DNA from 2 places in the Exiguobacterium sp. LL15 genome. Region 1 is predicted to be linked to the other one. Evidence: riboswitches for the same ligand, from Rfam matches in the RefSeq annotation. Region 1 holds a riboswitch; the other holds the start of a gene.

The links. Region 1 has a riboswitch for S-adenosylmethionine ahead of NOM72_RS12905 (2,3-diketo-5-methylthiopentyl-1-phosphate enolase). Riboswitches for the same ligand answer to the same signal wherever they lie in the genome.
Region 2: another riboswitch for S-adenosylmethionine. It lies ahead of metK (methionine adenosyltransferase); the one in region 1 lies ahead of NOM72_RS12905 (2,3-diketo-5-methylthiopentyl-1-phosphate enolase).

Annotation. Positions count from the first base shown of each region.
Region 1 covers NZ_JANFNX010000002.1:300,791-303,926, forward strand. Annotated here, with positions in the region: gene NOM72_RS12900 (2-hydroxy-3-keto-5-methylthiopentenyl-1-phosphate phosphatase) at 1-188, opposite strand, end outside; gene NOM72_RS12905 (2,3-diketo-5-methylthiopentyl-1-phosphate enolase) at 185-1,375, opposite strand; SAM riboswitch class I at 1,446-1,547, opposite strand; SAM riboswitch class I at 1,753-1,856, shown strand; gene mtnK (S-methyl-5-thioribose kinase) at 1,935-3,101, shown strand; gene mtnA (S-methyl-5-thioribose-1-phosphate isomerase) at 3,098-3,136, shown strand, end outside.
Region 2 covers NZ_JANFNX010000001.1:529,047-532,182, reverse strand. Annotated here, with positions in the region: gene NOM72_RS02590 (GNAT family N-acetyltransferase) at 1-101, opposite strand, end outside; gene metK (methionine adenosyltransferase) at 239-1,447, opposite strand; SAM riboswitch class I at 1,576-1,702, opposite strand; gene pckA (phosphoenolpyruvate carboxykinase (ATP)) at 1,937-3,136, shown strand, end outside.

The sequences.
Region 1 (3,136 bases):
GCTTTCCCGTCAGACGGCAGAAGTGCGAACATTTGCCCGACACCACTCTGAATCGATAGCGTCCGGTCGAGTACGCCGTGTTTTAACGGTTCGAAGTCACTCGCTGGCGCAAATGCCTGCATGAGTGCGATGATATTATCTTGCGTCGTCACTGTCCCGTCGAAGTCACAGAGAATCCGTACGGTCATGACTTGATCCCCCAAGCGTCGAGGGCGATCCGTAATTCTTCATGACGCGATGCTGCCGCCGATAGGGATTCATTTGCGAGTGCCGCATCGAGTGCCTGACGGAAAGCAATGACACCAGCCGCAGCACCTTGCGGATGACCATGTACGCCGCCACCGGCGTTGATGACGGAATCGATCCCGAAGTCCCGTACGAGTTGAGCGACGAGTCCAGGATGAATACCGGCTGAAGGAACCGGGAAGATCGATTTCGTCTGACCGAGACGGGTCGCTTCGACCGCGATGCCACGAGCGACATCCTTTGGTAAAGCGACATTGCCGTAAGGAGACGGGAATAGCGTCAAGTCTGCTCCAGCAGCACGCGGTAATGTGCCGAGTAAGACAGGGGCTGCGACTCCGTGATTCGGGCTAGCGATCAACGCACCGCTATATGCCGGATGATTGAAGATCGGAACGTTGATTTCCGGATCACTTGCCAGTTCGCGTAAGACGTCGAGTCCGTATGTGAAGGTATTCAGCAAGAAAGCAGTCGCTCCAGCGTCAATCAATCGCTTGGCTTGATCCTTGAGCGTAAAGACGGGACCGCTGAGTGTGATCGCATATAACGCACGTTTACCAGTCCGGTGGAAGTGAGCATCGATGACCTCACGTCCAATTCGTGCCCGGTCAATCGTCGGTGTCAACGGATTGTCGTATAGGATCTCATCGTCTTTGACGAGATCAATCCCACCAGCGAGTTGTCCTTCGAGTTGATCACGAAGGAACGATAAATCGCGTCCGATGACTCCTTTGAAGATGCTCATTAACAATGGGCGATCTTCGACACCGATCAAGGAACGGACCCCTTCGATCCCGAATTTCGCACCTGGAAAGTCCGACGTAAATGTATCGGGTAGTAGCAATTCCGTTAATTTGATTTCACCGTCGAGTGAGAGTTTCCCGAAGACGGTCGTCAGAATCGCAGAAAAGTCGCGCGACACGTTATGTTCCGGATAACGAATCGTGATATATCCTTTGCCATCGCGCTCTTCGGTATGTACGACTTCCCCTTTGAACGAGGCGAGTTGTTGTTGTTCGAGATGATTCAGTTCTGTCCAAGAACCGACTGTCAGACCAAGCGCGAGTTGTTCAGCGCGTTGCTCGAGTCGATCACGGGCAGTCAATTGATAAGTAGCAGTGATATAAGCCATGTCTTTCCTCCTTCAACAAAAAAATGGTCTCTCGTCAGCGACAAGAGACCATGAATGATTCGAACGTGGACTCTTATCTGTCAGCTTAGTAGCTGCAAGAATTAGCACCGTGCCAAAAGGTCGGTTGCTGCGACATCGTAGGGCTTGTCCCTCCGTCTGCTCTTGATAAGAATTGGATGAAATTGTGAAATCTAATTGCAATTTTTACATGAGAATCGTGACTTGTCAAACTATTTTTAGAAAATTTATTTTTTTGGAAATACTCTTTCTATAGATGACTTAAAAATGATGTCCGTTTCTGCTTGATTTCGATTTGACAGCGAGGAAGTCGATTGCGTAAGATTCAAATCAATATCACACACGACAACTACATACGACTCTTATCGCGAGTTGGCAGAGGGAATTGGCCCGATGACGCCGCAGCAACCGACCACTGGGCACGGTGCTACATCCAACAGACGTTTCGTCTGAGAGATAAGAGGACGCAGTGACTTTCCTGCGCCTCTTTTCGATGACGAAAAGAGGCGCTTTTTCGTGTATCACATAGGGGGAAACTGATATGACATACAAAGCATTCACAGAACAGGACGCGATTGATCGTGTTCGAACATTAGGACTGATTGGCGACGGAGCCGTCGAAGCAGAAGAGATTGGCGATGGGAATCTTAACCTCGTTTTCCGAATTCGAGAAGGTGAACATCGATTGATTCTAAAACAAGCACTCCCGTACGCAAAAATCGTCGGTGAGAGCTGGCCGTTATCACTCGAACGGGCGTGGATCGAGCAATCCGCACTCCGTGAATTTGCACGGCATGCCGTGCCGTTCGTACCGCGTGTCTTTCATGCCAGTCACGAAGAGGCGTATACGGTCATGGAAGATCTTTCACATCTGACGATCGTTCGAAGCGGTTTACTCGCAGGTGAACAGTATCCGTTGCTTGCGGAACATATTGGTTCTTATCTCGCTCGGACGTTATTCCATACATCGGACTTTGCGCTTGGTCCGGTTGAAAAGAAACGTGTCGCCCGAACGTACTACAATCCAGACTTGTGCGACATCACGGAAAAATTAATCTTCACGGATCCGTTCCATGATGCGGAGACGAACGAGATTGAAGCCGGACTCGAAGAAGAAGTGGCACGTCTATGGGCAGACGATGAGTTGAAACGCGAAGTCGCAAAACTCGAAGCGCTCTTCATCACGAAAGGAGATGCATTGCTGCACGGCGATCTACATACAGGAAGCATCTTCGCCTCAGCGACGGAAACGAAAGTCATCGATCCAGAATTCGCCTTTTATGGTCCATTTGGATTCGATGTCGGACAGTTCATCGCCCACTTATTCTTCGCGGCATATCCGGATTACCCTACACGACGTGACGCCCGAATCAAGGATATCGATACGTTCTGGCTGACGTTCGCTTCGACGTTCCGTGCATTATGGGAACGGGAAGCCGTCGAACCGTTCCAGGCATCAGGACTCGTCGATGATGTACTGAGCACGATCTTGCAGGATGCCCTTGGCTTTGCCGGTTGCGAATTGATTCGGCGGACGATTGGTCTTGCACCGGTCGCTGATTTAGAATCAATCGATTCAACGACGGAACGCTTAGAGCGGAAACGTCACGCTCTTCGTCTAGGAGCGGCGTTAATCAAACGCCGTACAGAATGCCGGACATTCGATGATTTACGAAACTTTGACGTAACGGAGGAACTCAGCCGATGACTACATTCGTTCAAAGTATCCGTTACGAAGATCGT
Region 2 (3,136 bases), on a different contig from region 1:
GAGCGCTCGGAATAGATTTCTGCGTACGTATCCAACCAGGATGTGACGGCAATGTCATGAATACGTCCTGCATCGGCTGGAATAGCTTCGCGTATTTCCATAATCGGAACCCCCCTTTGTATTCATACGAATCGACTCATGTACTTTTACCCTCTTCTAGAAAAAACATTCGTTTCCTGCAAAGTTCCACGTAAACAAAAAAGTCCGAAAACCCGCGTAGGGTTCTCGGACTTTTTGATTATGCGAAACGTTTTGCCTGTTCTTCAAGAACTGCTGCTTTATCTGTTTGCTCCCATGGAAGCTCAACATCTGTACGACCGAAGTGACCGTATGCAGCTGTTTGACGATAGATCGGACGACGGAGATCAAGCATGTTGATGATTCCAGCCGGACGAAGATCGAAGTTTTCAGCAACCAATTCGACGAGTTGTGCTTCAGGAAGTTTTCCTGTACCGAATGTATCAACCGCGATTGATACCGGGTGCGCGACACCGATTGCGTACGCGAGTTGAACTTCTGCTTTGTCTGCAAGACCTGCAGCAACGAGGTTCTTCGCGACGTAACGTGCTGCGTATGCAGCTGAACGGTCGACTTTTGTTGGATCTTTACCAGAGAATGCTCCACCGCCATGGCGTGCGTATCCACCATACGTATCAACGATGATCTTACGACCCGTCAATCCAGCATCTCCTTGTGGTCCGCCGATGACGAAACGACCAGTTGGATTGATGAAGAATTTCGTTGCTGCGTCGATGTATTCAGCCGGGATGACCGGTGTGATGACGTGTTCTTTCAAGTCAGCTTGAATTTGCTCAAGCGTAACTTCTTCCGCGTGTTGTGTCGAGATGACGATCGTATCGACACGAACCGGCTCGTTGTTCTCGTTGTATTCGACCGTGACTTGTGTTTTTCCGTCCGGACGAAGGTAGTCGAGTTGACCGTTTTTACGCACTTCTGCCAAACGGCGTGCGAGACGGTGTGAAAGCGAGATTGGAAGTGGCATGAGTTCTGGTGTTTCTTTCGTTGCGTAACCGAACATGAGACCTTGGTCTCCTGCACCGATTGCATCGATTTCTGCATCAGACATGCTACCTTCACGTGCTTCAAGCGCTTGGTCTACACCAAGAGCGATGTCTGCTGATTGCTCATCGATTGATGTCAATACAGCACATGTGTCCGCGTCAAAACCGTATTTCGCGCGTGTATAACCGATCTCACGAATCGTTTCACGAACGACTTTTGGAATGTCGACGTAAGTGGATGTCGTGATCTCACCTGCAACGAGAACGAGACCTGTTGTAACAGAAGTTTCTGCCGCAACACGCGCGTTTGGATCCGCTGCGAGGATTGCATCAAGAATTGAATCCGAAATTTGGTCACAGATTTTATCTGGATGACCTTCAGTGACTGACTCCGACGTGAATAGTCGGCGATTAAGGTTTGTCATGTATGACCCTCCCAAAAAAGAATTTGACGGTGTACTCATTTCCCCTAGTTGAGTGGGACGGTAAAATGAAAAAAACCTTTCCAAGTCCAAAAAATGGTCAGGGAAAGGTTGTGCGTTCTTCCTTTACCCTCTTATCGTTCGAAGTGTTTACTTCGCTTCAGGAGAGCACCTTTTCCCTCATTAATATGTGAATTAATGTAGGACGGTTGCCGGGTTTCTTCGGGCCTTGTTCCCTCCACCTGCTCAGAATAAGAGTATCCGTTACGAATTACATGATATAAAGTTGTAACTACTCTGTCAAGCAAGGTTTCAAATTCTAGTCGAAACTTTTTGAAAGAGATGTTAAACTGTTAATGCTGAAAGCGTTTCCAGATAAATAGAAATCAGCACTAGAAAATGATTGCTCTCTCTTTAGTATGTCATATATAATAAATGTGTCATACTAAATACAGTGAGCCAAAACCAACGTAGGGGAAAGGTGGGGTCAGGATGCCGATGACGGTCCTGAATATCGAAGAACTACTCAAGAAAGAGCATGTGTTCAAACAACTATCTGTTGCTGAACTTGTCGAACATGCGATTCGAAACGAAGAAGGTGTCCTTGCTGAGAACGGCGCATTATCTGTAGAAACGGGGAAATTTACAGGTCGTTCACCAAAAGATAAGTTCATCGTCCGTGATTCTTCCTGCGAGTCTCACATTGATTGGGGTCATGTCAACCAACCAATGGATGGAGACAAATTTGAACAATTGTTGCAAAAGGTTCTTCGTTACATGAACGAAGCTGATCATCTCTACTACACAGAAGCTGCTGCTGGAGCAGATACGCACTTCACCCTTCCGGTCCGTGTGCTCACACAATATGCTTGGCATAACCTGTTTGCCAAACAACTCTTTTTACGCGAGTATCCTGAAGTGGCTGCCTTCGAACCGTTCACGGTCGTCTACGCGCCACATTTCAAAGCAGATCCTGCCGTTGACGGAACGAACTCCGAGACGTTCATCGCGATGTCGTTCGAACACCGAATCGTCTTGATTGGTGGAACGGAATACGCTGGAGAAATCAAAAAGTCGATCTTTTCCGTCATGAACTACCTCTTGCCACAAGAAAACGTCCTTTCGATGCACTGCTCGGCAAACGTCGGACACGAAGGCGACGTCGCCTTGTTCTTCGGTCTATCTGGTACTGGTAAGACCACCCTTTCAGCCGATGATAGCCGTCAATTGATCGGTGACGATGAGCATGGTTGGTCGCACGATGGTGTCTTCAACATCGAAGGCGGATGTTACGCGAAGACGGTCAATCTATCGCGTGAAAAAGAACCGCAAATCTTTGACGCGATCCGTTTCGGAACCGTCCTTGAGAACGTCGTACTCGACGAAGCCCGTCATCCTGATTACGATGATACATCGTTGACGGAAAATACGCGTGCTGCTTATCCGATTACGGCAATCGATAACATCGCTGTTCCGTCACGCGCTGGTCATCCGAAGACGATTGTCTTCTTGACAGCTGATGCGTACGGCGTCTTGCCTCCGATCAGCAAATTGACGAAAGAACAAGCGATGTATCACTTCCTATCAGGATATACATCAAAACTCGCTGGAACAGAACGTGGGGTCACGGAACCAGAAGCGACCTTCTCGACGTGCTTCGGTTCACCATTCCTTCCACTGATGCCTGAAAAG